4 regions of the Serratia rhizosphaerae genome follow, and region 3 is predicted to be linked to each of the others. Evidence: predicted binding sites of a transcription regulator. Region 3 holds the regulator's gene; each other region holds the start of a gene.
What was found. Region 3 encodes CRP, which controls carbon source genes, mostly activating them, when cyclic AMP is high. Its sites were predicted from a motif close to ATGTGANNNNNNTCACAT; they were not measured.
Positions count from the first base shown of each region.

Region 1: the regulator CRP is predicted to act here: its motif matches at 5,778-5,795, upstream of yrbN (protein YrbN).
Region 2: the regulator CRP is predicted to act here: its motif matches at 1,464-1,481, upstream of msrB (peptide-methionine (R)-S-oxide reductase MsrB).
Region 4: the regulator CRP is predicted to act here: its motif matches at 2,627-2,644, upstream of udp (uridine phosphorylase).

Region 1 is NZ_CP041764.1:1,666,716-1,674,781, reverse strand. Features, by position in the region: gene infB (translation initiation factor IF-2) at 1-459, shown strand, start outside; gene rbfA (30S ribosome-binding factor RbfA) at 527-937, shown strand; gene truB (tRNA pseudouridine(55) synthase TruB) at 937-1,881, shown strand; gene rpsO (30S ribosomal protein S15) at 2,037-2,306, shown strand; gene pnp (polyribonucleotide nucleotidyltransferase) at 2,549-4,669, shown strand; gene nlpI (lipoprotein NlpI) at 4,798-5,682, shown strand; gene yrbN (protein YrbN) at 5,802-5,882, shown strand; gene FO014_RS07845 (DEAD/DEAH family ATP-dependent RNA helicase) at 5,872-7,728, shown strand; gene yedE (selenium metabolism membrane protein YedE/FdhT) at 7,859-8,066, shown strand, end outside.
Region 2 is NZ_CP041764.1:4,450,213-4,458,278, reverse strand. Features, by position in the region: gene pncA (bifunctional nicotinamidase/pyrazinamidase) at 1-530, shown strand, start outside; gene FO014_RS20720 (YeaC family protein) at 586-858, opposite strand; gene msrB (peptide-methionine (R)-S-oxide reductase MsrB) at 927-1,340, opposite strand; gene gapA (glyceraldehyde-3-phosphate dehydrogenase) at 1,690-2,685, shown strand; gene FO014_RS20705 (D-hexose-6-phosphate mutarotase) at 2,793-3,668, shown strand; gene FO014_RS20700 (MipA/OmpV family protein) at 3,959-4,705, opposite strand; gene yeaG (protein kinase YeaG) at 5,311-7,245, shown strand; gene FO014_RS20690 (YeaH/YhbH family protein) at 7,347-8,066, shown strand, end outside.
Region 3 is NZ_CP041764.1:2,454,060-2,462,125, forward strand. Features, by position in the region: gene btsR (two-component system response regulator BtsR) at 1-520, shown strand, start outside; gene FO014_RS11360 (helicase HerA-like domain-containing protein) at 607-2,136, shown strand; gene FO014_RS11365 (aminodeoxychorismate synthase component II) at 2,269-2,844, shown strand; gene argD (bifunctional acetylornithine/succinyldiaminopimelate transaminase) at 2,977-4,197, shown strand; gene crp (cAMP-activated global transcriptional regulator CRP) at 4,246-4,878, opposite strand; gene FO014_RS11380 (OsmC family protein) at 5,256-5,663, shown strand; gene FO014_RS11385 (LysR substrate-binding domain-containing protein) at 5,666-6,574, opposite strand; gene FO014_RS11390 (MFS transporter) at 6,829-7,959, shown strand; gene FO014_RS11395 (amidohydrolase) at 7,959-8,066, shown strand, end outside.
Region 4 is NZ_CP041764.1:1,844,109-1,852,174, reverse strand. Features, by position in the region: gene FO014_RS08745 (ABC transporter substrate-binding protein) at 1-588, shown strand, start outside; gene FO014_RS08740 (FecCD family ABC transporter permease) at 651-1,586, shown strand; gene FO014_RS08735 (dienelactone hydrolase family protein) at 1,659-2,495, opposite strand; gene udp (uridine phosphorylase) at 2,768-3,529, shown strand; gene FO014_RS08725 (tyrosine-protein phosphatase) at 3,763-4,545, shown strand; gene FO014_RS08720 (DedA family protein) at 4,636-5,166, shown strand; gene rmuC (DNA recombination protein RmuC) at 5,292-6,827, shown strand; gene ubiE (bifunctional demethylmenaquinone methyltransferase/2-methoxy-6-polyprenyl-1,4-benzoquinol methylase UbiE) at 6,908-7,663, shown strand; gene ubiJ (ubiquinone biosynthesis protein UbiJ) at 7,677-8,066, shown strand, end outside.

The DNA of each region.
Region 1 (8,066 bases), 790 kb from region 3:
TCCAACGCCATCATCCTGGGCTTCAACGTCCGTGCCGACGCCTCTGCGCGCCGCGTGATTGAAGCAGAAAGCCTGGATCTGCGTTACTACTCCGTCATCTATAGCCTGATTGACGAAGTGAAGCAGGCGATGAGCGGTATGTTGGCGCCTGAATACAAACAGCAGATTATCGGCCTGGCCGAAGTGCGTGACGTGTTCAAATCACCGAAATTCGGCGCTATCGCTGGCTGTATGGTTACTGAAGGCAACATCAAGCGTCACAACCCAATCCGCGTACTGCGCGACAACGTGGTTATCTATGAAGGCGAGCTGGAATCCCTGCGCCGCTTCAAAGATGACGTTAACGAAGTTCGTAACGGCATGGAATGTGGTATCGGCGTGAAGAACTACAACGACGTGCGCGTTGGCGACATGATCGAAGTCTTCGAAATCATCGAGATCCAGCGCACCATTGATTAACGGTTGCACATCTGCTTAATCTGTTCTGGGGGGCCTTTGTGCCCCCGATTTGTCTGGAGAAAATAACATGGCAAAAGAATTCAGCCGCGGCCAGCGTGTCGCGCAAGAGATGCAGAAAGAGATTGCGATCATTCTGCAGCGTGAAATCAAAGACCCGCGCGTTGGCATGGCGACCGTTTCCGGCGTTGAAATTTCCCGCGACCTGGCGTACGCCAAAGTTTACGTTACCTTCCTCAACGTGCTGACGGAAAACCACGATCCCGATCTGGTAAACAAGGGCGTTAAAGCGTTGCAGGACGCGTCCGGCTATATCCGCACGCTGTTGGGCAAGGCGATGCGCCTGCGCGTGGTGCCGGAGCTGACCTTCGCATACGACAACTCACTGGTTGAAGGTATGCGAATGTCCAACCTGGTGAGCAACGTGGTGAAAAATGATGCCGAGCGTCGCTCCGCATCAGGCGATGACGAGGAGGCTTAATGAGTCGCCCTCGTCGCCGCGGCCGCGATATCCACGGCGTGCTGTTGCTGGATAAGCCGCAGGGCCTGTCCTCCAACGATGCACTGCAAAAAGTAAAGCGTTGCTATAACGCCAACCGTGCGGGCCATACCGGCGCGCTCGACCCGCTGGCGACCGGCATGCTGCCGATCTGCCTGGGGGAAGCCACCAAGTTTTCCCAGTTCCTGCTGGATTCCGACAAGCGCTACCGGGTGATTGCCCGCCTGGGGCAGCGTACCGATACCTCGGATGCGGACGGCCAGATCGTGCAGGAACGCCCGGTGAATATCACCCAGCAGCAGCTTGATGCGGCGCTGGAGACTTTCCGTGGAGACATCCAGCAGGTGCCGTCGATGTACTCCGCGTTGAAGTATCAGGGTAAAAAACTGTACGAATACGCGCGTCAGGGCATTGAAGTACCGCGCGAAGCGCGCAGCATTACGGTTTACGAACTCAAGTTTATCCGCTGGGAAGGTGATGAGCTGGAGCTGGAAGTTCACTGCTCCAAAGGCACCTATATCCGCACCATTACCGACGATCTGGGCGAGCTGCTGGGCTGCGGCGCACACGTGATTTATCTGCGTCGTCTGCAGGTGGCGAAATACCCGATCGAACGTATGGTGACGCTGGAACAGCTGAACACGCTGCTGGAGCAGGCGCAGGCCGAAGGCGTGGCGCCGGGCGAGCTGCTCGATCCGTTGCTGATGCCGATGGACAGCCCATGCGCCGATTTCCCGGAAGTGAACTTGCTGCCGGCGGTGGCGGGTTACGTCAAGCAGGGCCAGCCGGTGCAGGCTGCCGGCGCGCCGGCTTCCGGCATGGTGCGTATCACCGAAGGCGATGCGCATAAATTTATCGGCGTCGGCGAGATTGCTGACGACGGTCGTGTGGCGCCCAAACGTCTGGTTGTCGAGCATTTCGATTGATCGGCGAAAAACGCCTCATCTTGCGATCGTTCTGCGCTAAGAGTAGAATGACGCAGCTTGGGCCATGACTCTCACTTGAGGGCATGGCCCAATTATCGGGCTGCTGAATTAGAGATCGGCGCCTGCATTTTTTATCTATAATTTGGAGTATTACAATGTCTCTAAGTGTTGAAGCTAAAGCTAAAATCGTAGCTGATTTCGGTCGTGGTACTAACGACAGCGGTTCTACCGAAGTTCAGGTTGCCCTGCTGACCGCGCAGATTAACCATCTGCAAGGCCACTTCTCCGAGCACAAAAAAGATCACCACAGCCGTCGTGGTCTGCTGCGTATGGTTTCTCAGCGTCGTAAGCTGCTGGACTACCTGAAGCGTAAAGATGTAGCACGTTACACCAGCCTGATCGAGCGTCTGGGTCTGCGTCGCTAATCGAACCAGTTTCAGTAGAAAGGGGCCTATTTTGGCCCCTTTCTTCTAGGAAGCATAAGTAAATCAGGTTAATGTACTAACGAGGATCTTCCGTTACAGAGGTTCGCGCGGCTAATGAGAGACTTTATTCCGCCAGGTGAATAAGGGTTGTCATTAGTCGCGAGGATGTAGTGAGAAGGTCAGTGATTCACTGGCGCGCCGAGCCGTCGAGGTGATTGCGCGCCACATCTAAGGATAAAATTTTGCTGACACCGACTATTCGCAAATTCCAGTATGGCCAGCATACCGTCACCATCGAGACCGGTATGATGGCGCGTCAGGCGACTGCCGCCGTTATGGTAAGCATGGACGACACCGCCGTATTCGTTACGGTTGTGGGCCAGAAAAAAGCCAAGCCTGGCCAGAGCTTCTTCCCGCTGACCGTGAACTATCAAGAGCGTACCTACGCCGCCGGCCGTATCCCGGGCAGCTTCTTCCGTCGTGAAGGCCGTCCAAGCGAAGGCGAAACCCTGACTTCCCGTTTGATTGACCGTCCAATCCGTCCACTGTTCCCGGATCACTTCCTGAACGAAGTGCAGGTGATCGCGACCGTGGTTTCCGTTAACCCACAGGTTAACCCGGATATCGTGGCGATGATCGGCGCATCTGCGGCGCTGAGCCTGTCCGGCATTCCGTTCAGTGGCCCAATCGGCGCGGCGCGCGTGGGTTACATCAACGACCAGTACGTACTGAACCCGACCGTTGACGAGCTGAAAGAGAGCCGTCTGGATCTGGTGGTTGCCGGTACCGCTGGCGCAGTGCTGATGGTTGAGTCCGAAGCCGAAGTGCTGAGCGAAGATCAGATGCTGGGCGCCGTGGTGTTCGGCCATGAGCAGCAGCAGGTGGTAATCGACAACATCAACTCACTGGTTGCTGAAGTCGGCAAACCTAAGTGGGATTGGCAGCCGACTCCGGTGAACGAAGCGCTGCAGGCGCGCGTAGCCGAACTGGCGCAAAGCCGTCTGGGTGATGCTTACCAGATCACTGAAAAGCAGGAGCGTTACGCACAGGTTGACGCGATTAAAGAAGACGTCACCGCCGCGCTGCTGGAGCAGGACGAGACGCTGGACGCTGCAGATATCCAGGATGCCTTGGGCGATCTGGAGAAGAACGTGGTGCGCAGCCGCGTTCTGCGCGGCGAGCCGCGTATCGACGGCCGTGAAAAAGACATGATCCGTGGTCTGGACGTGCGCACCGGCGTGCTGCCGCGTACCCACGGTTCCGCGCTGTTCACCCGTGGTGAAACGCAGGCGCTGGTTACCGCCACCCTGGGTACCGCACGCGACGCGCAGAACCTGGATGAGCTGATGGGCGAGAAGACCGACAGCTTCCTGTTCCACTACAACTTCCCTCCGTACTCCGTGGGCGAAACCGGTATGGTCGGTTCACCTAAGCGTCGTGAAATTGGTCACGGTCGCCTGGCGAAACGCGGCGTATTGGCTATGATGCCTAAACCGGAAGATTTCCCGTACACCGTTCGCGTGGTGTCCGAGATCACTGAATCCAACGGTTCTTCTTCCATGGCTTCCGTCTGTGGCGCATCTCTGGCTCTGATGGATGCAGGCGTGCCAATCAAGGCTGCGGTTGCAGGTATCGCCATGGGTCTGGTAAAAGAAGACGAGAACTTTGTGGTACTGTCGGACATTCTGGGCGATGAAGATCACCTGGGCGACATGGACTTCAAAGTGGCCGGTAGCCGTGACGGCATCACCGCGCTGCAGATGGATATTAAAATTGAAGGCATCACCCGCGAAATCATGCAGGTGGCGCTGAACCAGGCCAAGGGTGCGCGTCTGCACATTCTGGGCGTGATGGAACAGGCGATCAGCACGCCGCGCGGCGATATCTCTCAGTTTGCACCGCGTATCCATACCATGAAGATCAATCCGGACAAAATTAAGGATGTGATCGGTAAAGGCGGCTCTGTGATTCGTGCGTTGACCGAAGAGACTGGCACTACCATTGAAATCGAAGATGATGGTACAGTGAAAATCGCAGCGACCGACGGTGAGAAAGCAAAATACGCGATTCGTCGTATTGAAGAGATCACCGCCGAGATCGAAGTTGGCCGCATTTACCAGGGTAAAGTGACCCGTATCGTTGACTTTGGCGCCTTTGTGGCCATCGGCGGCGGTAAAGAAGGTCTGGTGCATATTTCTCAGATCGCCGACAAGCGCGTTGAGAAAGTGACCGACTATCTGCAGATGGGCCAGGAAGTGCCGGTTAAGGTGCTGGAAGTTGATCGCCAGGGCCGTGTGCGCCTGAGCATCAAGGAAGCCACTGCCTCTGAAGCGGCGGCTCCTGCTGCGCCTGAAGCAGAATAAACTGTAACACAGTTTTGACAGTTCCCCGCCGCAGGGCGGGGGCTGTCCGTATACGCGCGGGTAGGATATCCGCGTTTTAGCAAGCGGAGGACAGGACGTTATCCAATGTTTGTCTTCGGGAGTGGGAAATGAAGCTTTTCTTACGCTGGTGTTACGTTGCGACAGCGCTCATGCTGGCAGGATGCAGCAACAATGATTGGCGTAAAGACGAAGTTTTGGCGATCCCGTTGCAGCCGACGCTGCAGCAGGAAGTGATCCTGGCGCGCATGGAACAAATACTTGCCAGCCGGGCACTGACGGACGATGAACGCGCACAGCTTTTATATGAGCGCGGTGTGCTGTATGATAGCCTCGGGCTACGTGCACTGGCGCGCAATGATTTTTCACAAGCGCTGGCGATACGTCCTGATATGCCGGAAGTTTTCAACTACCTGGGCATTTACTTAACGCAGGCAGGCAATTTTGATGCTGCCTATGAAGCGTTTGATTCTGTACTAGAGCTTGATCCAACTTACAATTACGCGCGTTTAAACCGGGGCATCGCACTGTATTATGGCGGCCGCTTCCCGTTGGCGCAGGATGATCTGCAGGCGTTTTATCAAGACGACCCAAACGATCCCTTCCGTTCGTTATGGCTGTATCTGGTGGAAAGAGAAATCGATCCCAAGATGGCCGTCACCGCGCTCCAGCAGCGTTATGACAAAGCGGACAGAGGGCAATGGGGATGGAATATTGTCGAATTCTACCTGGGCGATATCAGCGAAAACACGCTGATGGAACGCCTCAAGGCGGATGCAACGGATAACACTTCGCTCGCTGAGCATCTCAGTGAAACTGACTTCTATTTGGGTAAACACTACCTGAGTCTGGGGGACAAGAACTCCGCTTCGGCGTTGTTCAAACTGACGGTCGCTAACAACGTTCATAACTTTGTTGAGCACCGCTATGCATTGTTGGAATTGGCGCTTTTGGGCCAAGAACAAGACGACCTATCGGAATCGGACCAGCAATAGCTGACGAACACTAATTTTCTGCCGGATAGACCATGGCGTTTTGCCATCGCTATCGCCTTAACGGGTGAGGGCTTTTTTGTTCGTTTTATAATCTAAATTGAGCCGGTTCACACTTTTCAATGAAAATGACTGAAAATTTTCGCGATGAGTTATGTAGACTGGCAGCCATTATTAATGAGGCACGTGTACATGACTACTGAGCTTGAAACCTCTTTTGCTGACCTGGGGCTGTCTGCTCCGATCATTTCTGCTCTGAACGACCTGGGCTATGTTAAGCCATCACCTATTCAGGCTGAGTGTATTCCTCACCTGTTGAACGGCCGCGATGTGCTGGGTATGGCACAAACCGGCAGCGGCAAGACTGCGGCGTTCTCGCTGCCGCTGCTGCACAATATCGACGCTTCTCTGAAGGCACCGCAAATCCTGGTGCTGGCGCCAACCCGCGAACTGGCGGTACAGGTTGCTGAAGCGATGACCGATTTCTCCAAACACATGAACGGCGTAAACGTCGTGGCCCTGTACGGCGGCCAACGTTACGACGTACAGCTGCGCGCCCTGCGTCAGGGCCCACAAATCGTGGTGGGTACCCCAGGCCGTCTGCTGGACCACCTGAAGCGCGGCACCCTGAACCTCTCTAACCTGAGCGGTCTGGTGCTGGATGAAGCCGACGAAATGCTGCGTATGGGCTTTATCGAAGACGTTGAAACCATCATGGCGGAAATCCCGGCTGAACATCAGACCGCGCTGTTCTCCGCCACCATGCCGGAAGCGATTCGCCGCATCACCCGCCGCTTTATGAAAGAGCCGCAGGAAGTGCGCATCCAGTCCAGCATCACCACCCGTCCGGACATCAGCCAGAGCTACTGGACGGCGTACGGCATGCGTAAGAACGAAGCGCTGGTGCGTTTCCTGGAAGCGGAAGACTTTGATGCGGCGATTATCTTCGTACGCACCAAAAACGCAACGCTGGAAGTGGCGGAAGCGCTGGAGCGTAACGGCTACAGCAGCGCCGCGCTGAACGGCGACATGAACCAGGCGCTGCGTGAGCAGACCCTGGAGCGCCTGAAGGACGGCCGCCTGGATATCCTGATCGCCACCGACGTTGCGGCGCGTGGTCTGGATGTTGAGCGTATCAGCCTGGTGGTAAACTACGACATCCCGATGGACGCAGAATCTTACGTTCACCGTATCGGTCGTACCGGCCGTGCCGGTCGTGCCGGTCGCGCGCTGCTGTTCGTGGAAAACCGCGAACGTCGCCTGCTGCGCAACATCGAGCGCACCATGAAGCTGACCATCCCGGAAGTTGAACTGCCGAATGCAGAACTGCTGGGCAAGCGCCGTCTGGAGAAATTCGCCGCCAAAGTTCAGCAGCAGCTGGAAAGCAGCGATCTGGATATGTACCGCGCGCTGCTGGCTAAACTGCAGCCGGAAGAAGAGCTGGAAATGGAAACGCTGGCCGCCGCGCTGCTGAAAATGGCGCAGGGCGAACGTCCGCTGATCCTGCCGCCGGATCCGGTGTTCAAGCCGCGTAAACCGCGTGAGTTCAACGACCGTGATGACCGCCGCGGCGACCGTCGTGACGGTGACCGTCCGCGTCGCGAACGTCGTGACGTTGGCGAAATGCAGCTGTACCGCATTGAGGTGGGCCGTGATGACGGTGTGGAAGTGCGTCATATCGTGGGCGCTATCGCCAACGAAGGCGACATCAGCAGCCGTTACATCGGTAACATCAAGCTGTTTGGTTCCCACTCCACCATCGAGCTGCCAAAAGGCATGCCGGGCGAGATCCTGAATCACTTCACTCGCACCCGCATTCTGAACAAGCCGATGAACATGCAGCTGCTGGGTGATGCACAGCCGCACGATCGCCGCGAGCGTCGCGACGGCGGCAACCGTCGTCCGTTTAACGGCGAACGTCGTGAAGGCGCCCCACGTCGTTCTTTCGGCGAGCGTCGTGAAGGCGGCAACGCAGCCGGCAACGGCGAGCGTCGTGGCGGTAGCGCTAACCGTGAGCGCGCACCACGTCGTCGTTTCGGCGACGCATAATAGGGATTCGTCAATCCGTTGAAAAACCAGCCTGCGGGCTGGTTTTTTTATGTCTGAAATCTGCCTTTTCACGCTAAATGGCGTATCATTTGCAAGGTTTTTCTGAATGATTTAACGGGCAGGGGATGCCGTGAACTGGCAACAATTTAAAACTGACTATCTGGTGCGTTTCTGGGCGCCGCTGCCGGCGGTGATCGCCGCCGGCCTGCTGGCTACCTATTACTTTGGCCTCACCGGCACCTTCTGGGCGGTCACCGGGGAGTTTACCCGCTGGGGCGGCCACGTCCTGCAATGGCTGGGGCTGCATCCCGAGCAGTGGGCCTACTTCAAGGTGATTG
Region 2 (8,066 bases), 2.0 Mb from region 3:
CGATCGCCGCCAGCCACGACCGCGGCGACTGGGTGGTTGCCAGCCAGGACTGGCACCCGGCGCAGCATCGCAGTTTTGCCGTTAACTCATCAGGGAAAATCGGCGAGTTGGGTGAGCTGGAAGGATTGCCGCAGGTCTGGTGGCCGGTGCACTGCGTCCAGGAAAGCGCCGGCGCTGAATTTCATCCGCGCCTGCAGCAGCGGCAAATCGATGCGGTATTTCGCAAGGGGCAGGATCCGGCCATCGACAGCTACAGCGCGTTTTTTGATAACGGCCACCGAGCAAAAACCGCGCTGGATGATTGGCTGCAACAACGAAACGTCAGCACGCTGACGATCATGGGGCTGGCAACCGACTACTGCGTAAAGTTCAGCGTGCTGGACGCCCTGCAGCTGGGTTACGCCGTTCAGGTCATTAGCGACGGCTGCCGCGGCGTCAACCTGCAGCCCGATGACAGCGACCGGGCGCTGCAGGCAATGCAGCAGGCCGGCGCGCAATTAGTGACCTTGTCACAATTTCTGCAGCGCTAAACGACAAACGGGCGATCTGACATCGCCCGTTTGCACACTGCGCCCTGCCCGCCGCTTACTGCGGTTTCAGCTTAATCAGCGGCTCTGCGGCGAACTGCTGCTTCAACTCTTGCTTGCTCTTCATCACGATCTGACCGTCGGTGCCGATGCTCATATGTTGCGGATCGTGGTTATGCATTGCCTGCCACAACATCACCGCCTGCAGGCTGTTTTCTTTCTGTTCCGGCGTCAGCGCCACGCCGTCCGGCCATTTACCCAGCTCAACCGCCTGCGCCAGGCGCTGGTAAATCTCCGGCGTCATCGCCGCAACCAAATCCTTCACGTCCATCAGGGCCGTCCTTCACTATTCCTACTGCCGTTGAATAATAGCTGAATCGATTTTTCTAAAAAATTCGCTCAGCCTGCCGTCTTCTCGCCGTTGGCCGCGTCGGTAAAACTCAGCGAGGCGGAGTTAACGCAATAACGCTCGCCGGTCGGCTGCGGGCCGTCGGGGAACACGTGGCCCAGGTGCGCATCACAGTTACCGCAGCGAATCTCAACTCGCTGCATATTATGTGAATTATCATCAAGATAGCGGATGGCGTCGTCGGACACCGGCTCATAGAAACTTGGCCAGCCGCAGCCGGAGTCATACTTGCTTTCGGAATAAAACAGCGGCGCATTACAGCAGAGGCAGTGGTAGAGACCATCGCGTTTGTTCTGCAGCAATTTGCCGGAATACGGCGCTTCCGTACCGTGTTCCTGGGTCACATAACGTTGTATTTCATTCAGTTCCGTGACCGGGGTGTGGGGGGCGTGATCTTTGCTCATAGATGCGATTCCCGAAATATGGATAATGTCAACGAAAACAATGATTAATGATAACAAAAAATTAACAGCGCTGCAGGCCTTTTTAGCCTAAACTGTAGCGCATAAAGTCTACGCCAGGGCGTTATGTGACAGTGATCACATATCTGACCCGAGCGCTCTTTAAAACTCAGCGGTTTGCCCCCATTTGCCTAATGAGGCCGAACGCAAACGGAATGTACAATAAGCGTGCAAACTCAGCTTTCCGCTTTGACTTGCCGCAAGAATTGACACGATTCCGCTTGACGCTGGGTAAGGTTTTTGTAATTTTACAACCAACCTTTTATTCACTAACAAATAGCTGGTGGAATATATGACTATCAAAGTAGGTATCAACGGTTTTGGCCGTATCGGCCGCATTGTTTTCCGTGCTGCTCAGGAACGTTCCGACATCGAAATCGTTGCAATCAACGATCTGTTGGACGCAGAGTACATGGCTTACATGCTGAAGTATGACTCTACCCACGGCCGTTTCAACGGTACGGTAGAAGTTAAAGACGGCCACCTGGTTGTTAACGGCAAAACTATCCGTGTTACCGCAGAGAAAGACCCGGCTAACCTGAAGTGGAACGAAGTCGGTGTTGACGTTGTTGCTGAAGCCACCGGTATCTTCCTGACCGACGAAACCGCACGTAAACACATCACCGCAGGCGCCAAGAAAGTTGTGCTGACCGGCCCTTCCAAAGATGCGACCCCAATGTTCGTACGCGGCGCCAACTTTGAAAAATACGCTGGCCAGGATATCGTTTCCAACGCATCTTGCACCACTAACTGCCTGGCTCCGCTGGCTAAAGTCATCAACGACAAGTTCGGCATCGTTGAAGGCCTGATGACCACCGTTCACGCTACCACCGCAACGCAGAAAACCGTTGATGGCCCGTCTCACAAAGACTGGCGCGGCGGCCGCGGCGCATCCCAGAACATCATCCCTTCTTCTACCGGCGCAGCAAAAGCGGTAGGCGTTGTTCTGCCTGAACTGAAAGGCAAACTGACCGGTATGGCGTTCCGCGTTCCGACGCCAAACGTATCTGTGGTTGACCTGACCGTGCGTCTGGAAAAATCTGCCACCTACGAAGACATCAAGAAAGCCATCAAAGAAGCCGCTGAAGGCGAGCTGAAAGGCGTTCTGGGCTACACCGAAGACGACGTGGTTTCTACCGACTTCAACGGTGAAGTGCTGACTTCCGTATTCGATGCCAAAGCAGGTATCGCACTGAACGACAACTTTGTGAAACTGGTTTCCTGGTACGACAACGAAACCGGCTACTCCAACAAAGTACTGGATCTGATCGCTCACATCTCCAAATAATGGCGTGATGTACAGCTGATTAATGAGGGCGACATTGATGTCGCCCTTTTTTATTGGTTTTTCTCCCCTGCTCAGCAAGAGTATATGGCGATAGATAAGGTGACGCGATGAACGAAAAAGTTTTCACCCTGCCCATCAGCAAACAGATTTCTCCGTATATCAGTCAGCGACAGCTGGACGCGTTAAGCGTCGTGGTGGTGTCTCACCCCAAAGTCCGCGCGGCGGTGACGCTGCAAGGCGCGCATTTAATCAGCTGGCAGCCGAGCGGCGAACGGCCGGTCATCTGGCTCAGCGAGAACACCCCGTTTAAAACCGGCAGCGCCATCCGCGGCGGCGTACCGATCTGCTGGCCATGGTTTGGCCCGGCCGGCAAGCCTTCGCACGGCTTTGCGCGTAATCAACCCTGGCGCCTGACCGCACATGACGAAGATCAGGATGGCGTCATCCTCACTTTTACGCTGCAGGATAACGAACAGACCCGCAAGCTGTGGCCGCACGCCTTTACGCTAATCGCCCGCTTCAAGCTGGGGGAAAGTTGTGAGATCGAGCTAGAGTCTCACGGTGACTATCAGGCCACCGCGGCGCTGCACAGCTACTTCCAAATCGGCGATATCGCCAGAGTCAGCGTTGCCGGGCTCGGGGAAACCTATCTGGATAAAGTGGCAAACGGTGCCGAAGCCCGCCAGAGCGGCGAGGTGACCTTCAGCGGCCAGACCGACCGGATTTACACCCAGCCGGCGGCCTGCAGCCTGATCAGAGATCCAGCGCTGCAGCGCACGATTGAAGTCCAACACCATCATATGAGCGATGTGATCGCCTGGAATCCGGGGGCAGAACTCTCCTGCAGCATGGCGGATATGGCCAACGACGGCTACAAGACCATGGTGTGCGTTGAAACCGGACGGCTCAGCAAGCCGCTGCGGGCGCAGGGGGAACAACCGGCCCGTCTGGCGGTCACCTTCCGCTGCCGCAAAGACGCCTGACCCGCAGGTACGACAGATAAGCAAAAGGGGCGATAGCGCCCCTTCAGAGTGCTGACAAAGTTAGTTATTAGGGAGAGCGTGGCGATGGGGTCGTAGCGGCGTAAGCCGCCGGACAAATTTGCCGGGAGCAAATTTGAACAACCGACAGGTTGGCCCGTAGGGTGGGACGCAGGGATGCGTCCCATAATGCCCCTCGTTACGCTAGGCCCGTATATCTCGGGCCATCAGACGATTTTGTCATCAACCCCAAGGGGCGATAGCGCCCCTTTTCTCTTACCGTACATCCGCGATCAGAAGGTGTACGTGACACCGCTCCACAGCATGCCGTCGTAAGATTTGTCCACCATCGGGCTGTCCTTGACTTCATCCGACAAGCGCACATAGCGTCCCATAAAGAAGGCGTTCCAGCTCTTGTTGATCTGATAGTTCGCCGTCAGTTCAAAGTATGGCGCCCAGCTGTCGCTCGGTTTGTAGCTGTTCAGGCCGCTGCGGCGCGACTCATTGTCGCTCACGCCATAGTAGTATTTATTCTGGTTTTTACTGCTCCAGGTCACGCCGACGCCCGGCGCCAGGCTCCAGTCGCCCGCCTGGAACTTGTACAGATAGGCCAGGTCGCCGACCAGCCCGTTGCTGTTATCCAGCGTATCGCCGCTGAAGGCCGCACGCAGCGTGCCCCACTCGGCATTGTGCGAATAGGCCAGCCCGGCCATCAGCGTGCCGCGGCGCTTATCCAGTCGTTTCATGCGATCGTCGTCGCTGTCGCCCGGTTTAAAGTGCAGCGGTGAGTAGTACGCCATCACGCTGAGTTTGTTGACCTCATCATTCCACAGGTAATAACCGGCGGTCAGCGTATGGAAGTAAAAATCCTCACTGTCATAGTTGATCACCGGCACCGGATACAGACGGGTGTTGTTGCCCCGATAAGGATCCGGCGTCAGCAGCGCCGACGCCCCCAGCGACCAGGTTCCCGCCTGAGCGCCCTGCGCGCACAGCAGTGCGCCGGCGATTGCCAACGTTTTGAATTTGAAAATTTTCACCCGTTCGATTCCCCTCGTTGTTCTTGTATAAACACGTTGCGTCGCCAGCTCGGCAACACGCGCCCGATGCAGACGCCCCTAGGCCATCCGTGAAGCAGCGTTGTCATGCCATGCTCGGATCGGAGCCGTTAAAATAGCGTCATATTCTAGGTGAAATTTAAGTGATGCGCTTTATCTTTACATGTTAAATCACGCCGGATCGGCAACATTAATGCCGAAATATGTATAACGCATGTCAGAAACATGACGTTTCCCCCCTCAGACCGCAGCCAATAAGGCCCGCCTTTGTCCCTGAAATAACTGAGTCATTGATATGACTTAAAAAAAGCTTTTTCGCTGACAGGAAATTTTCCGCTATGCCAACTACGCTTAAATAAGAAGCTGAAATGACCCTGAGCCCAGTGGCAATACAGCGCAACTCGCGATAATAAGCGCAACAGGTTGGCATACGGGTTGCTGTACTCAGGTTTTAACTTCTTCTTTCGGGGGCCGGAATGGGTACCCAATGTTATTGAGTTGCGGCGCTACGGCCGCAGCCTCAATCCCAACGGGTCTATCACCTGCTCCCTTTAACCTGTGCTAATAACGAAAGGACGGGCATCGCCATGAACATATTTGACCACTATCGCCAGCGCTATGAAGCTGCCAAGGACGAAGAGTTCACACTGCAGGAATTTCTTACCATTTGCCGGGAAGATCGCAGTGCCTACGCCAATGCCGCGGAACGTCTGCTGATGGCTATCGGTGAACCGGTCATGGTCGACACCGCGCTTGAGTCTCGCATGTCGCGCCTGTTCTCCAACCGCGTGATCGCACGCTATCCGGCCTTTGAAGAGTTCTACGGCATGGAGGAGGCGATCGAGCAGATCGTCTCTTACCTGAAACACGCCGCACAGGGCCTGGAAGAGAAAAAGCAGATTCTGTATCTGCTGGGGCCGGTCGGCGGCGGTAAATCCTCGCTGGCCGAACGGCTGAAAGCGTTGATGCAGCTGGTGCCTATCTATACGTTAAGCGCCAACGGCGAACGCAGCCCGGTAAATGACCATCCTTTATGCCTGTTCAATCCGCAGGAAGACGCCGGCATCCTGGAAAAAGAGTACAACATCCCACGCCGCTATCTCGGCACCATTATGTCGCCATGGGCGGCGAAGCGGCTCCATGAATTTGGCGGTGACATCACCAAGTTCAAAGTGGTGAAAGTACGTCCGTCGATTCTCGAACAGATTGCCATCGCCAAGACCGAGCCTGGCGATGAGAACAACCAGGATATTTCGGCCCTGGTCGGTAAAGTGGATATCCGAAAATTGGAAAACCACGCACAAAACGACCCTGACGCCTACGGTTATTCCGGCGCCCTTTGCCGGGCCAACCAGGGGCTGATGGAGTTTGTTGAAATGTTTAAGGCGCCGATCAAGGTGCTGCACCCGCTGCTGACCGCCACGCAGGAAGGCAACTATAACGGTACCGAAGGCATTTCCGCCCTGCCGTTCAACGGTATTATTCTGGCCCACTCCAACGAATCGGAATGGGTGACGTTCCGCAACAACAAAAACAACGAAGCCTTCCTTGACCGAGTCTATATCGTCAAGGTGCCGTACTGCCTGCGAGTGTCGGAAGAGATAAAAATCTACGACAAACTGCTCGATCACAGTGAACTGACCCACGCGCCGTGCGCGCCCGGCACGCTGGAAACGCTGGCGCGCTTTACCGTGCTGTCGCGGCTGAAAGAGCCGGAAAATTCCAGCCTCTACTCAAAAATGCGCGTTTACGACGGTGAAAGTCTGAAAGATACCGATCCGAAGGCCAAGTCGTATCAGGAATACCGCGACTATGCCGGCGTAGATGAAGGGATGAACGGCCTGTCGACCCGCTTCGCCTTCAAAATTTTGTCACGCGTGTTTAACTTCGATCATACCGAGGTGGCGGCCAACCCGGTGCACCTGTTCTACGTGCTGGAACAGCAGATCGAACGTGAACAATTCCCGCAGGATCTGGCGGAAAAATATCTGGAGCACCTGAAAGGTTATCTGATCCCGAAATACGCCGAGTTTATCGGCAAAGAGATCCAGACCGCCTATCTGGAGTCCTACTCCGAGTACGGTCAGAATATTTTCGACCGCTACGTGACCTATGCGGACTTCTGGATCCAGGATCAGGAGTACCGCGATCCGGATACCGGCCAGCTGTTTGATCGTGAATCGCTCAACGCCGAACTGGAGAAAATTGAAAAACCTGCCGGCATCAGCAACCCGAAAGATTTCCGTAATGAAATCGTCAACTTCGTACTGCGCGCCCGGGCAAACAACAATGGCCGTAATCCTAACTGGACCAGTTATGAGAAGCTGCGCACGGTTATCGAGAAGAAAATGTTCTCGAATACCGAAGAACTGCTGCCGGTCATCTCCTTTAACGCGAAAACCTCCACGGACGAACAGAAGAAACACGACGACTTTGTCGATCGCATGATGGAAAAAGGCTATACCCGCAAGCAGGTGCGTTTACTGTGCGAATGGTATCTGCGGGTCAGAAAATCCTCCTGATAACGCGCTGCGAGTGACGTCGTAGAGGGATGCCTTAATGGCCCGCGGGCTGCGGTTCGCGGGCGTCAGGGCATAGAAAGTTGGCAATGGTTGGGGGAACTATGGCTTATTTCATTGATCGACGGCTGAACGGCAAAAACAAAAGCATGGTGAATCGCCAGCGCTTTCTGCGCCGCTACAAGTCGCAAATTAAACAGTCGATCGCCGAAGCCATCAACAAGCGTTCGGTCACCGACATAGACAGTGGCGAATCCGTATCGATTCCCAACGCCGATATCAACGAACCGATGTTTCATCAGGGGCGCGGCGGCACGCGCCATCGCGTCCATCCCGGTAACGATCATTTCGTACAGAACGATCGCGTCGAACGGCCACAGGGCGGTGGTGGCGGCGGCAGCGGTCAGGGCAACGCCAGCCAGGACGGTGAGGGTCAGGATGATTTCGTCTTCCAGATCTCCAAAGACGAATATCTCGACCTGCTGTTTGAAGATTTGGCGCTGCCGAACCTGAAGAAAAATGAGTACAAACAGCTCACCGAATTCAAAACCCATCGCGCCGGTTTTACCGCCAACGGCGTGCCCGCCAACATCAGCATCGTACGCTCCCTGCAAAACTCACTGGCGCGGCGTACGGCGATGACTGCCGGCAAACGCCGCGAGCTGCGCCAGTTGGAAGAGCAGTTGACTACCATGGAGAACACCGAGCCGGCACAGCTGTTGGAAGAGGAGCGGCTGCGTAAAGACATTGCCGAACTGCGGCAGAAAATCGAACGCGTCCCCTTTATCGATACCTTCGATTTACGCTACAAGAATTACGAACGC
Region 3 (8,066 bases):
CGATCCCAACCGGATGCCGCATATTGTATTCCTCACCGCGTACGATGAGTATGCGCTGCAGGCGTTTGAGGAGCACGCCTTTGACTACCTGCTGAAGCCGGCGGAGCCGCAGCGGCTGCAGAAAACCCTGCAGCGTCTGCAGCAGCGTCATACGGCGCAGGATATCGCTGCACTGCCGGAAAGCGCCGGCTATTTGAAATATATCCCCTGCGCCGGGCACAGCCGGATTTATCTGCTGCGTTTTGACGAGGTGATCGCCATCCGCTCGCGCGCCAGCGGCGTGTATGTGGTGCGTAACGACGGCATGGAGTGCTTTACCGAACTGACGCTGCGCACGCTGGAGAGCCGCACGCCGCTGGTTCGCTGTCACCGCCAGTATCTGGTGAATCTGGAGCAAGTGCGGGAAATTCGTTTTGAAGAAGGCGGGGCCGCGGAGATGATTATGTCGGTCGGCGATGCGGTGCCGGTCAGCCGCCGCTACCTGAAATCGCTGAAAGAACAGCTGGGGCTGCGCGGCTAAGCGCTTGACGAGCTTCCGTCGCGCTTATAGCTTTATGGCATCACAGGCGCATCTGCGCCGCGTTAGCGTCATCAAAGGAACAGTAAATGAGTGAAGCACGGATTATCGCCAAGGCGATGAAAGACGGTAAACCCGTTCAGGATCTGGCGATTCTGCCCGCCTTGGCCAACCGCCACGGCCTGATTACCGGTGCGACCGGTACCGGTAAGACCGTGACGTTGCAAAAAATGGCCGAACAGTTCTCACGCATCGGCGTGCCGGTGTTTTTATCGGACGTGAAGGGCGACCTGTCGGGGATTGGCACCGAGGCGGTGCCGAATGAAAAACTGCAGGCGCGGCTGACGGCGATCGGCGTGACCGACTGGCAGCCGCAGGCCAGCACTATTATTCCGTGGGATATTTACGGCGAGAAGGGCCACCCGATCCGCGCCACGGTGTCCGATCTCGGCCCGCTGCTGCTGGCGCGTCTGCTGGATCTGAATGAGGTGCAAAGCGGCGTGCTGCAGCTGGTGTTTAAAATTGCCGACGACAATGCGCTGCTGCTGCTGGATATGAAAGATCTGCGCGCGATGGTGCAGTACGTCGGCGACAACGCCAAACAGTTCAAAACCCAGTACGGCAATATCTCCAGTGCGTCGGTCGGCGCCATCCAGCGCGGCCTGCTGACGCTGGAGGAGCAGGGCGCCAACCTGTTCTTCGGCGAGCCGATGCTCGACATCAACGATCTGATGAAGACCGATGCCAACGGCCATGGCATGATCAATCTGCTGGCGGCCGATAAGCTGATTAACCAGCCGAAACTCTATTCGGTATTTCTGCTGTGGCTGCTGGCGGAGCTGTTTGAGCAACTGCCGGAAGTGGGCGACCCGGAACAGCCGAAACTGGTGTTCTTCTTTGACGAGGCGCACCTGTTGTTCAACGATGCGCCGCCGGCGCTGCTGACCAAAATTGAGCAGGTGGTGCGCCTGATCCGTTCCAAAGGCGTCGGCGTCTATTTTGTGACGCAAAACCCGCTGGATATTCCGGACAGCGTGCTTGGCCAGCTGGGCAACCGCGTTCAGCATGCGCTGCGCGCCTTTACGCCGCGCGACCAGAAGGCGGTGAAGGCTGCGGCGCAGACCATGCGCGCCAACCCGGATTTTGATGCGGAAACGGTGATTGGCGAGCTGGGCGTCGGGGAAGCGCTGGTGTCGTTCCTCGATGAGAAAGGACGGCCCAACGTGGTGGAGCGTGCGATGGTGATCGCGCCGGAGTCCAAAATGGGCATGCTGGGGGCGGAAGGGCTGAACAGCGCCATCAATAAATCGCCGTTGTACGGCCGCTATGAAGAGATGGTGGATCGCGAATCGGCCTATGAGAAGCTGTCGTCCGAAGGCTTCGCCACCGTGGGCGAGGATGCGCAAGCGGTGGATAAAGCCGCGCCGCAGGCCGGCCAGCAACAAAACGGCGGCGGCCTGATGGGCAGCCTGAATGAGCTGTTGTTCGGCTCCACCGGCCCGCGCGGCGGCAAGCGCGACGGCATTGTACAAACCGCCGCCAAGAGCATGGCGCGTGATTTGAGCAAGCAGATCCTGCGCGGCGTGCTGGGTTCGATTATGGGCGGCCGTAAAAAGTAATCTTTTCTTCGCGTAATGCATCGGCAACCGCCTTCACCCCGGCGGCTTACTGCGGTAAGCTCCCGGGCTGAGGCGGTTGCCGTCTTGTTGTACCAGGAAATTACTCCCCAAATCATAGGCCGTTGAACCGCCATGCTGCTGCTGATCGATAACTACGACTCTTTTACCTACAACCTTTATCAATACTTTTGCGAGCTTGGCGCCGAGGTGCTGGTAAAGCGCAATGATGAACTGCAGCTGGCCGATATTGACAGGCTGGCGCCGCAGCATCTGGTGATCTCCCCCGGCCCCTGCACGCCGAACGAGGCCGGTATTTCGCTGGCGGCCATTACGCATTTTGCCGGTAAGCTGCCGATTCTCGGCGTCTGTCTGGGGCATCAGGCATTGGGGCAGGCATTCGGCGCCGATGTGGTGCGCGCGCGCGAAGTGATGCACGGCAAAACCTCGGCAATTCGCCATACGGACCGCGGCGTTTTTCGCGGGCTGAACAATCCTCTGACGGTAACGCGCTACCATTCGCTGGTGCTGGACGCAGCAACGCTGCCGGACTGTTTTGAGGTTACCGCCTGGAGCGAGCGTGACGGCGTACGCGATGAGATTATGGGGATTCGCCACCGCACACTGGCGCTGGAAGGGGTGCAGTTCCATCCGGAGAGCATCCTTAGCGAGCAGGGGCACGTGCTGCTGAGTAATTTCCTTAAAAGTTAATCGGTTATAAATTTTTCGTTATGATTGGCGATTTTGGTTTGCCCTTAATTGGTTTTTTATGCATATTTTGTGATTATATTGTCACTTTGCTGGCGCTATTAAAAAACCAATCTCTTGAGGTGGAACCCAATAATGACGGAAAAATACGCGGTGAACCGCAGCACGTACGATAAGGTGATTTTGCCGGTTTATGCACCGGCGCAGTTTGTGCCGGTCAAAGGTCTGGGCAGCCGCGTGTGGGACAGCGAAGGGAAGGAGTATATCGACTTCTCCGGCGGCATCGCCGTAACTGCGCTGGGCCACTGCCACCCGGCATTGGTGGCGGCGCTGCAGCAGCAAAGCGAAACCCTGTGGCATACCAGTAATGTGTTCACCAATGAGCCGGCGCTGCGTTTGGCCAGCAAACTGATTGACGCCACCTTTGCCGATCGGGTCTTTTTCGCCAACTCCGGCGCGGAGGCCAACGAAGCGGCCTTCAAACTGGCGCGCCACTATGCCATTACCCGTCACAGCCCGTACAAAACCAAAATTATCGCCTTCTATAACGCCTTCCACGGCCGGACGCTGTTTACCGTCTCGGTCGGCGGGCAGGCAAAGTATTCCGACGGCTTCGGGCCAAAGCCGGCCGATATTGTGCATGTGCCGTACAACGATCTGGCGGCGGTCAAGGCGGTGATGGATGACAGCACTTGCGCGGTAGTGATGGAGCCGATTCAGGGCGAAGGCGGCATTACGCCGGTGGACGCCGAGTTCCTACAGGGCGTGCGCGCTCTGTGCGATAAGCACCAGGCGCTGCTGGTGTTTGATGAGGTGCAGAGCGGCATGGGGCGTACCGGCAAGCTGTTCGCCTATATGCATTACGGCGTGACGCCGGATATTTTGACCACCGCTAAAGCGCTGGGCGGCGGCTTCCCGGTCAGCGCGATGCTGACCAGCGAGGAGATTGCCTCTGCCATGCAGGTCGGCACGCACGGCACCACCTACGGCGGCAACCCGTTGGCCTGCGCGGTGGCCGAGGCGGCGCTGGACGTGATCAACACGCCGCAGGTGCTGGACGGTATCGCGCAGCGTCATGCGCTCTACGTGGAGAAACTGCAGCAGTTGGCCGACAAGTACGGTATTTTCAGCGATATTCGCGGCATGGGGCTGTTGATCGGCGCCGAGCTGAGTGCGGCTTACCAGAATAAGGCGCGGGATTTCCTGGCCGCCGCCGCCGCGCATGGCGTGATGATTCTGAACGCCGGGCCTAACGTTATCCGCTTTGCGCCGTCATTGGTGGTAGAGCTGCAGGATATTGAAGAGGGGATGGCGCGTTTTGAACGTGCGGTGCAGGATGTGGTGAATGCGGTATAAGCCGCTACCGGCATAAAAAACGGCGCGAATGCGCCGTTTTCTGATTAATTAACGCGTGCCATAAACAACAATGGTTTTGCCGTGCGCGGAGATCAGGTTTTGATCTTCCAGCATTTTCAGGATACGGCCGACCGTTTCGCGTGAACAACCGACGATTTGACCAATTTCCTGACGCGTGATTTTAATTTGCATACCGTCAGGGTGGGTCATGGCGTCCGGCTGTTTCGCCAGGTTCAGCAGGGTTTGCGCAATGCGGCCGGTAACGTCAAGGAAGGCGAGGTTCCCCACTTTCTCTGAGGTGACCTGCAGGCGGCTGGCCATTTGCGCGGAAAGGCGCATCAGAATATCCGGGTTGACCTGGATCAGCTGACGGAATTTCTTATAGGAAATTTCAGCTACTTCACAGGCGGTTTTCGCTCTCACCCAGGCGCTGCGCTCCTGGCCTTCTTCAAATAATCCAAGCTCGCCGATGAAATCCCCCTGGTTGAGATAGGACAGGATCATCTCTTTGCCTTCTTCATCTTTAATCAGCACCGCAACGGAGCCTTTCACGATGTAGTAGAGCGTTTCAGCCTTTTCACCTTGGTGAATCAGCGTACTTTTGGATGGATATTTGTGGATATGGCAATGAGACAGGAACCATTCGAGAGTCGGGTCTGTTTGCGGTTTGCCGAGAACCATTCGCTATTATCCTCTGTTGTAATCGCTGCCTTTGTAACACAGGGATCGGAGCTCCCTGTTAAACGCGTTGATAACCGGTAATGCATGCGGGCTATAAACAGGTTTTGAGGCGTGCCGTAAAATACGCTATTGCCCTAGCATATTAACTTGCTGTCAGTGCTGCAAGCTACATTCTGTTAACATCTCATTTAAGATGCTTTCCTTGGGCAGATCCCTGAAAGTCGGTGTCCAAAAAGAGTTATTGCGGTTTGTTTGTAGCATAGAGTGAGGCGAGTGTCTTCTGTTGTCTCGCTTCAGCATGACCGGCATCAGGTTCCATTGCCAGTTTCAGCGCGAAAGCGTAGTCTGATTTTAAGAAATTAACCGGAGTGAGCAGTATGCAGGCAAGAGTGAAATGGGTGGAAGGATTGACCTTCCTCGGTGAGTCCGCGTCAGGTCATCAGGTGTTAATGGATGGTAGCGCCGGGGAAAAGGCGCCGAGTCCGATGGAGATGGTGCTGATGTCGGTGGGCGGTTGCAGCGCGATCGATGTGGTGTCGATTCTGCAAAAGGGCCGCAATGACGTGCGTGACTGCGAGGTGAAACTCAGCTCGCAGCGGCGGGATGAGGCGCCGCGTACTTTTACCGCGATCAATCTGCACTTTATCGTCAGCGGTAAAGGGTTGAGTGACAAGGTGGTGGAGCGTGCGGTCAACCTGTCTGCTGAAAAGTACTGCTCGGTATCGCTGATGTTGAGTCAGGCGGCAACGGTGACCCACAGTTTCGAAATCCGCGTGGTGGAATAAGTTTACCAGGCGTAGCGCTGACACTGGCCGTGCAGCAAATCCAGCAAACGCCGCGCCGTTACGGTTAGCGGCGATCTCTGCGAATAGAGCACGCAATACTGCGCCTGCGGCAGGGTATCAATCGGCAGCGTGACCACCTGTTCCTGCAAATGCAGCGGACGCGCCATCGCGCGCGCCACAATGGTCAGGTAGTCAGACGCCAGCACCATATTCAGGCCGCAGATGACAGAGTCCGAGCGCACCGGCGGCGTTTCCAGCTGTTGATAAAAATCACCCAGCACGGATTGCAGATGCTGGTAATAGCCCATATCGGTTTCCGGCAGCAGCCATTTGGCCTGGCGCAGCGCATCCAGCGAGCGAGCGTTGGCCAGCGGATGACCGCGGCGGGCGACGATGCAAAATGACGCATTGAACAGCGGCTCGCGCACCAGATCTTCTAAAGGCAGTTCCGGACTGATGGAACCGACGGCGAAATCCAGCCGGCCTTCGCGCAGCGCGGGCAGCAGGGTGGAGAGCTGGGCTTCCTGCAGCACCAGATTTACCTGCGGGAACTGTTTTCGGAACGCGTCGGCCAGCATCGGCAGCACCGTCAGCGCCAGCAGTGAAGAAAGCCCCATCGCCACTGTCCCCTGTGAGTGTTGGCTGATCTGCTGAATCTCATCCGCCGCACGCTGCAGCTCTTCCAGAATAAACTGCATCCGCACCGCGAAAATGCGACCGCTTTCGGTCAGGGTCATGCCCTGATTGCTGCGAATAATCAGCTGCGTGTCCAACGCCTGTTCCAGTTCACGCAGGCTGCGGCTGACCGCCGGCTGGGATTGCTGCAGCGCGCGCGCCGCGCCGCGAATGCTGCCGCTGCGAATCACCTGCTGAAAAACCCGAAGCTGCTGCAATTTTGGCAGGTAGCGCACGTTCATCTCCCTATCAGTAAAAACTATCACCCTGAACAAAATTGCATCTTATGCCGCCAAGGTAAAGACGCTAACGTCATTAGTGGCGACTTAAGTCGCTGTTATTAAAACTATAAGTGATAAGGATCACAATTTCGTTGATGCAGCCCGTCTGCCGACGTGCAATACAGGGGAGTCCAGCCATGAAGCCGCGAGCTTTAATGATTTTTTTGCTTTTTGTCGGTTATGTGATTGTTTATATAGATAAAACTGTGATGGGGTTTGCCCTGTTGCCGATTGAGCGTGAATTTAATCTGCCGGCGGAACAGCTGGGCTATGTCACCGGCGTATTCTTCCTGGCGTATTCATTGTTTCAAATTCCGGCCGGCTGGCTTAACGACCGCTTCGGTTTTAAGAAGGTGCTGTGTGCTTCTTTATTGCTGCTGGGTGGTTTCGCCTTGTGCTTCGGCCTACTGGGCTTTGGCCTGGGGCTGCTGGTGACGTTCCGCTTTCTGTCGGGGATGGGGCATTCCGGCTATCCCTGCTCATGCGCCAAAGCGGTGGTCGCCAACTTTCCGCTGGAGCAGCGCACTTTCGCACAGTCGATTTTGCTCTCTTCCGCCGGCCTGGCGATGACCGCCGGGCCGTTGGTGGCGGTGTACTGCCTGGAGCATATCGGCTGGCGCGGCTCTTTCTCGGCGCTTGGCCTACTGGCTTTTGCGGTTGCCGCCTGCGTGCTGTGGCTGGTGCCGAATCCGCCGCGGGCGGCGCAGCGTTCGGCGGACGGCGCCGGCAATACCTACCGCACCTTGCTGAAAACGCCGATTGTGCTGCTGCTGTTTGTGGCGATTTTCTGTATCAACATTCCGTCTTACGGCTTGATGGCCTGGTTGCCTAAATTTCTGGTTCAGCAGCGCGGTATGGCGCTTGGCATGTCCAGCCTGGTGGTGGCCGCAGGCGGCCTGGGGATCTGGATCTCTTCGCTGGGCACCGGCTGGCTGGTGGGGCGCTATATGCAGGGGCGTGAGCCGCTGGTGATTTTCTGCTGCTCGCTGCTGAGTGCGCTGTGTATCTGGCTGGTTTATACCTCCACGTCGGCATGGGGCGCCAGCGTGTTGCTGTTTTTGGGGTATGTCTTCCTGATGGCGTCCTTTGTCACGGTGTTTACGCTGCCGATGAAGCGCCTGGCGCCGGAGGTGATGGGCGCCGCCATGGGGCTGATCAATACCGGCGGCACGCTCGGCGGTTTTGTTGCGCCGATTGTGATGGGGTATCTGATCACCCTGAGCCAGGGGTATGCATCGACCTTTATCTTTCTGGCGCTGGCGATGGTGGTTTCCGGTCTGGTGATGCTGCCGTTAGCGGTGAAGCCGCGCCAATCCCTGTTAAACGGAGGTGAATTGTGATGAATATCGATAAGCTGATCGACGATGTGGCGGCGGATGTGCTGCGCTGGCGGCGTTATCTGCACGCCAACCCGGAATTGTCGTTTCAGGAGGCGGCTTCGGCGGAC
Region 4 (8,066 bases), 610 kb from region 3:
TCGCTGGCGAAATATGGCATTAAAACCCTGGTGTTGAGCGAAAGCTGTATCTGGACTCAGCGGTCACGGCCGCGCGCCAGTATGGCGCTGCTGTATGACGATATGCTGAAACTGGGGAAAATCTTCGGTCGTGAAACGCAGGCTGTCCAGCGGGTTAATCTGTGGCGACAGCGGCTGGAAACGCTGCGTCAACGTATCGGCCAGCGGCCGGCGCCCAAGGTCTTTGTCTATGACTCTGGTGAGGATAAACCTTTCACCAGCGGGAAATATGCCATGCCGACCGCGCTGATTGAGGCCGCCGGCGGCAAAAACGTGATGGATACCTTGGCGGCCAGCTGGGCGACCACGTCGTGGGAAGAAGTGGCGCGACAGCAGCCGGATGTGATTGTGCTGCTGGATTATCAACATGGGGGAGGCGCGGCGCACTTGCAGCAGTTTCTTGCCGCGCATCCGTTAATGAAACACACCCCGGCAGTGCGTCATCAGCGTTATCTGCGCCTGAAGTATGCCGAGTTGACGCCCGGGCCGGCCAATATCGCGGCGATAGAGAAACTGGCGCGCGTGCTGTATCCGGAGGTCTTTGATTGATTAACGGCAGGCTGCGCTATGTCGTGGCGATCGTACTGCTGTTGGCATTGCTGGCGGTGCTGATGCTGGTCGGTATCGCTATCGGTGCGACCCGTTTACCTGATGGACAGCTGATGGCGGTATTAGGGCTGGGCGATCGACCGGCGTCGCCGATGATCGCCCGGATCGTGTTTGAGCTGCGTGTGCCGCGGGTGTTGCTGGCGGCGCTCACCGGCGCGGGGCTGGCGCTGGTTGGCGCGTTGCTGCAGACCGCCACGCGCAATGAGCTGGCGGACCCGTTTTTATTTGGCCTTTCGTCCGGCGCATCGGCCGGGGCCGTTGCGGTGATTACGCGTCTGGGCGACCGCCTGGGGAACTGGACATTACCCATTGCAGCCTTTGTCGGCGGCCTGGTGTCCGCCATTGCCGTCATGCTGCTGTTGCGTTTGCAACAGCATAAAGGCGCGGAGCGTATTGTGATCAGCGGCCTGGCGATCTCTTTTTTGTTCGGCGCGATGACGAATTACCTGGTGTTCACCGGCGATCAGCGTGCGGCAAGCGCGATTCTGTTTTGGTCATTGGGCGGTCTGGGGCTGGCAAGCTGGCAAAATCTTTGGCTGGCGGCCGCCGCCAACCTGTTGCTGATAAGCTTTATCTGCTTACGCTGGCGGTCACTGGACGCTTTGCTTGGCGGGGAACAGACCGCCGTTTCGCTGGGAGTCCAGCTGACGCGGTTACGCAGTGAGGTATTTCTTTGCTGCGCGCTGGCGACGTCTGCATTGGTGGCGCTCACCGGGGTGATTGGCTTCGTCGGCCTGATGGTGCCGCACTTGGCGCGGCCGCTGTGCGGCGTGCGTCATTTGCCATTGTTGCCGCTGAGCGCCGTTATCGGCGCACTGTTGCTGACCGCCGGCGATGTGCTCAGCCGCACCCTGATGGCGCCGCAGGAGCTGCCGATTGGCGTGATTACCGCCGGATTAGGCGGCGTGTTTGTGCTGATGATTCTGTTTAAACGCTAAGTGCTAAGTCAGAGCCACCGCCGTGCCGGCGTCGTGATTGGGCTCAGCCGTTGCGCTGAGCCCGTATGACGTTTACTTCACCCCGACCACGCCGTGCTGTATAAACCAGTTCAGCATGCGCTGCCAGCCGTCCTGCGCGGCTTCGGCGTTAAAGCTCGGGCGGTAATCCGCGTTAAAGGCGTGACCGGCTTCAGGGTAAACCACGATCTCCGCATCGGCGTTGGCGGCGCGGATCGCCTGGCGCATGCTTTCCACGCTTTCCAGTGAAATACCGCTGTCCTGACCGCCGTACAGCCCCAGCACCGGGGTCGACAGATGGCTGGCGATATCAACCGGATGCTTGGGCGAATTCAGCGTCTTTTCCCCCACCAGTTTGCCGTACCACGCTACCGCAGCCTTGAGCTGCGGGTTATGCGCGGCATACAGCCAGGTGATGCGTCCGCCCCAGCAGAAACCGGTGATGGCCAGTTTGCTGGCGTCGCCGCCGTGCCGGGTCGCCCAGTGGGCGACGTGGTCCAGATCCGCCAGCACCTGGTTGTCCGGTACTTTGCTGACCAGCTTTTGCAGCAGGTCGCCGATCTCGCTGTAGTCGGCGGCATCACCCTGGCGGAAGTACAGCTCCGGGGCAATGGCCAGGTAGCCCTCTTTCGCCAGCCGGCGGCAGAGATCCTGAATATGCTGATGGACGCCGAAAATTTCCTGCACCACCAGGACCACCGGGAAAGGGCCCTGATGGTTAGCCGGCTTGGCAATATAGGCCGGCAGATTATCGCCCTGCGAGGGGATGGTGGTTTCCCCGGCGTGAATGCCCTGATCGTCGGTGTAAATTGTCGTATCGGCCAACGGCTCGGCGGCAGGGGCGAAGCTTCCCTGTACCGGTTCTAGTGTCATTGCGTGTTCGGTTTTCATGGCGGTCTCCATCCAAGAGAAGCGGAGCAAAGATTAACTATAGATAACAAGATGGCCGGTTGTCATCGCCGTTTTGTGGCGTTTGTCGGCTATGCTTGAGCCAGTGAAAACATGGCTCTTTGGGGTTATTAATGTGATTTAAATCACATAAAATATGTCGATCGCTGTCTGTTTCTTCTTTTGTGGTGATGTTAGTCACGAAAAATGGCGAAGATTTTCAGTAGAGTGCTTTTTTGTTCCTCCCAATAATCCTGATTTATGAGGAGTCTCGTATGTCTCAGTCTGATGTTTTTCATCTCGGCCTCACCAAAAACGATTTACAAGGGGCTCAGTTGGCAATTGTTCCCGGCGATCCGCAGCGCGTAGAAAAAATTGCCAAACTGATGGAGAACCCGGTGCATCTGGCGTCCCATCGTGAGTTCACCACCTGGCGCGCGGAGCTGGACGGCAAAGCGGTGATCGTTTGTTCCACCGGTATCGGCGGGCCGTCGACCTCCATCGCGGTGGAAGAACTGGCACAGCTGGGGATTCGTACGTTTTTGCGTATCGGCACCACCGGCGCCATTCAATCGAATATCAACGTCGGCGACGTGTTGGTGACCACCGCGGCGGTGCGTCTTGACGGCGCCAGCCTGCACTTTGCGCCGATGGAGTTCCCTGCCGTGGCCGATTTCGCCTGTACCACCGCGCTGGTCGAGGCGGCCAAGGAGAACGGCGCTGTGACCCATATCGGCGTTACCGCCTCTTCTGACACCTTCTACCCGGGACAGGAGCGTTACGACACCTATTCCGGCCGCGTGGTCAGCCGCTTCAAAGGCTCGATGGAGGAGTGGCAGGCGATGGGCGTAATGAACTATGAAATGGAATCTGCCACGTTGCTGACCATGTGCGCCAGCCAGGGGCTGCGTGCCGGCATGGTGGCCGGCGTGATCGTCAACCGTACCCAGCAGGAAATCCCGAACGCGGAAACCATGAAGCAGACCGAAAGCAAAGCGGTGCAGATCGTGGTGGACGCGGCGCGTCGCCTGCTGTAATCCGCTGTTTTTACGGGCCGTCATGCGGCCCGTTTCTCCCTTCCTGCGCGTTAAATTCAGCATCAGTACGTAAGCTGCGGCGCTGCCGGCGGTAAAAAGTTTTGCGCCTTTTCAGTCATACTCCCTTGTCTGTTGCCGCAACTTGAATTATTTAGGGTATAACCTTCAGCGTCCGCCCGCTTTGTCCACTCGCTGCGTTGGCGCTTTCTCAGACAATAATCAAGAGGATGTCTATGACCGCCCAAATTCTGCTCCACCCCTCGCTTGCGCCACTGGATGGCGGCATCAACTTTCGTGATTTAGGCGGCAACAGCGCTGCCGACGGACGGCGCATCAAGCGCGGCCTGTTGTTTCGTTCCGGCTCGCTGGAACGCCTGACGGAAAACGACTGTACGTTCCTGGCGGGCGTCCCGGTGCGTTCGGTGCTGGACTACCGCGATACCGATGAGGTGCAGGCCAAGCCGGATATTTTATGGCAGGGGGCGCAGTACCACCATTTCCCTGCCAACCCGCTGAGCAATGAAGTGAACGCCAACCTGGAAAAACTCACCAGCGAGACGCTGGCGACGTTTGATGCGCGTGCTTTTATGCTGGAGCTGTATCGTCGTCTGCCGTTTGGCAATGCGGCCTATCAGCAGCTGACGAGCCTGCTCGGCAACCCAGCGGAAGGGGCCATTGTGCAGCACTGTGCGGTTGGCAAGGACCGTACCGGGGTCGGCTCTGCGCTGGTGCTGTTTGCGTTAGGCGCGGACGAGGCGACGGTGGTGGAAGATTACCTGCTGACGGAAACCACGCTGGCCGCCTTCCGCGAACAGATGCTGGATCAGCTGTCGGTACGTCTGAATGAGTCTGCGCTGGCGCAGTTTGCCTATGTGCTGAGCGCCCGTGAAGAGTTTCTGATGACGGCGCTGGGCTGTATCCGCGAACAGTACGGCAGCACCGACCGCTGGCTGGAGGCGGAGTATGGCCTGGGCGCCAGCCAGCGTGCCGCGCTGCAGGCGCACTATCTGGAGTGAGGCGGCTATCGCCGCCGCGTTTAGCCGGGGTTTAAGCAGCCCCGGCGAGCATAGGATCTAACTATCACAGCGCCGTAAAGGAGCCTGTCTTTGAGTCTCAGCGACGTTATTCACTGGGTCAGCGACGTCGTGCGGCAGCACGAGGGCTGGGCCATTCCGATTATTTTCTTCCTGGCCTTCGGCGAATCGCTGGCGTTTCTTTCCCTGCTGCTGCCGGCGACGGTGATCCTGCTGGCGCTGGGCGCGCTGATCGGGGAAAGCGGCATCGCCTTCTGGCCGATCTGGGCGGCGGCGGCGGCCGGCGCATTCTTTGGCGACTGGCTCTCTTATTGGATCGGCTACCGCTATCAGGACCGCGTGGCCCATATGTGGCCGCTGTCGCGCAATCCGCAATTACTGGTGCGCGGCCATGCGTTCTTTGAACGCTGGGGCGTGCTGGGCATTTTCTTCGGCCGTTTCTTCGGCCCGCTGCGCGCGGTGGTGCCGCTGGTCGGCGGTATCTGCGCCATGCCGCAGCGCTATTTTCAACTGGCCAACCTGACCTCGGCGATGATCTGGGCGTTCGGCATTCTTGCGCCGGGGGCGTTCGGTATCAAGTGGTTAAGTCAGTGGTTTGCCTAGTTTGCGCAGCGTTGCGCATAATTGCACGGCAGATAAAATTCTGACTGGACATCCATACAGTCTCCCCTTAACGTGACGGGCAGCGGGCGCGAAGCGCCGGACGGTACGGGTTAACGGGAGGCAGGGTGGATACCAGCTTGGTGTACGGTATTGGCGGCGTGGTCATCGGCATGCTGTTGGGGTGGTTGATCGCCAACCTGAGGCAGCAGCAGAACCAGGCGCATCACGAAACGGAACTGCGTTTGCTGGAGCAGTCGCTGCAGCAGGCGCAGCAGGAGATTGCGGCGCGCCAGGAGGCGGCGCAGCGGCAGGAGCAGCAGCTGCGGCAAAACGATTTGGACCTGCGTAATCTGCACGGGCAGTTCGCCGCAGCGCGGGAGAAGCTACAACAGCTTGAACACTGGCGTGGCGAGTGTGAGCAGCTCAACCAGGAGCTGCGCGCCCAGCGCGAGGTCAACAGCATGCAGGAGGCCGAGCTGCGTGAGGTGACGATTCGCCTGGAAGAAACGCGCATGGCGGCCGAAGAGAAACAGCGGCTGCTGATCAACAGCGAGCAGCGGCTGACCACCCAGTTTGAGAATCTGGCTAACCGCATCTTCGAACACAGCGGCCGTAAGGTGGATGAACAGAACCGGCAGAGTCTGGATCGGCTGCTGCTGCCGCTGCGCGAACAGCTGGACGGCTTTCGTCGTCAGGTGCAGGACAGCTTTGGCCAGGAAGCGCGGGAGCGCCACACCCTGACTCACGAGATACGTAATCTGCAGCAGCTGAATGCGCAGATGGCGCGTGAGGCGATCAACCTGACCAAAGCGCTGAAAGGCGATAACAAAACTCAGGGCAACTGGGGCGAGGTGGTGCTCAGCCGGGTACTCGAGGCCTCCGGCCTGCGGGAAGGGCATGAGTATGAAACGCAGGTGAACGTGCGGCTGGACCATCAGAGCCGTATGCAGCCTGACGTGATCGTGCGTCTCCCGCAGGGGAAAGACGTGGTGATCGACGCCAAAATGTCGCTGGTGGCCTATGAGCGTTACTTCAACAGCGAAGATGAGGCGGAGCGCGAAGCCGCGCTGAATGAGCATATCGCCTCCCTGCGCGGGCATATCCGGCTGCTGGGGCGTAAAGACTACCAACAGCTGCCGGGGCTGCGCTCGCTGGACTACGTTCTGATGTTTATTCCGGTGGAGCCGGCGTTCTTGCTGGCCATTGATCGCGAGCCGGAGCTTATCAGCGAAGCGCTGAAGCACAATATTATGTTGGTCAGCCCGACAACGCTGCTGGTGGCGTTGCGCACCATCACCAACCTGTGGCGCTATGAGCACCAGAGCCAGAACGCCCAGCGCATTGCTGACCGCGCGGCGCGGCTGTATGACAAGATGCGCCTGTTCGTCGATGATATGTCGGCGCTGGGGCAAAGCCTGGATAAGGCGCAGGGCAGCTATCGACAGGCGATGAACAAACTCAGCGAAGGCCGTGGTAATCTTATCGGCCAGATCGAGGGCTTTCGCGCCTTGGGGGTTGAGGTGAAACGGCCGATAAACCCGCAGCTGGCGCAGCAGGCCAGCGAGCAGGAGCGGCAAGATGCTCAGGTGGCCGGTGACGCCGCCGGTGCGCTGCCAGGGGCAGAGGCAAAAGATGCTACCGACCAGGCGTCGCAGGGATGAAAACTGCGGCGAGGTGGGGTATTTCGTGGGGTTCTGGTACACTCCACAACTACAAAATTGACTGAATAGCAGGCAAGACAATGGCAGATCAATCGCAGGAAACCACAGATTTCGGTTTTCGTACCGTAGCACGTGAAGAAAAACAGGCCATGGTGGCCGATGTTTTTCACTCGGTAGCGGCCAAATATGACGTAATGAATGACCTGATGTCATTCGGCATTCATCGGGTCTGGAAGCGTTTTACCATTGATTGCAGCGGCGTGCGCCGCGGTCAGCACGTTCTGGATCTGGCCGGTGGCACCGGCGATCTGGCCGCCAAGTTCTCACGCATGGTCGGGGAACAGGGGCAGGTGGTACTGGCGGATATCAACGAATCCATGCTGAAGATGGGGCGCGATAAGCTGCGCGATCGCGGCATTGTCGGCAACATCAACTACGTGCAGGCCAATGCTGAAGCGCTGCCGTTCCCGGATAACTATTTCGACTGCATCACCATCTCTTTCGGTCTGCGTAACGTTACCGATAAAGACAAGGCGCTGCGTTCGATGTTCCGCGTGCTGAAGCCGGGCGGCCGTCTGCTGGTGCTGGAGTTTTCCAAGCCGCTGCTGGCGCCGCTGAGCAAGGCCTACGACGCCTACTCCTTCCATGTGCTGCCGAAAATCGGCGAGCTGGTGGTGAAGGATCCGGAAAGCTACCGCTATCTGGCGGAATCCATCCGTATGCATCCCGATCAGGAAACCCTGAAAGGCATGATGCAGAACGCCGGCTTCGACAACGTCAGCTACTTCAACCTGACCGGCGGCATCGTCGCACTGCACCGGGGCTTTAAGTTCTGATATGGACATGCCGATGCTGTTAACCCCGCTGCTGACCGGCGTGTTGGAAACGTCGCTCAATAGCCTGCTGTTCCGCGATCGCAGCATGAAGGCCGCGCGTCAGCGTTTGGCCGGCAAGGTGCTGCGGATTGAACTGCAGGAGTTTTCTGCGCCGCTGGTGCTGATTTTCAGCGAACAGCGGGTCGACGTGCTGGGGCAATCCGAAGATGCTGCCGACTGCACGGTGCAGACGCGTATTCCGGTGCTGCTGAAATTGCGTGACCGTCAGCAGCTGTCGCCGTTGATGCGCAGCGGCGAGCTGGTTGTCGAAGGCGATATTCAGGTGGTGCAACAGCTGGTCGGGCTGCTGGATTTGGCGGAGTGGGATCCGGCAGAGTGGCTGGCGCCCTACATCGGCGATATT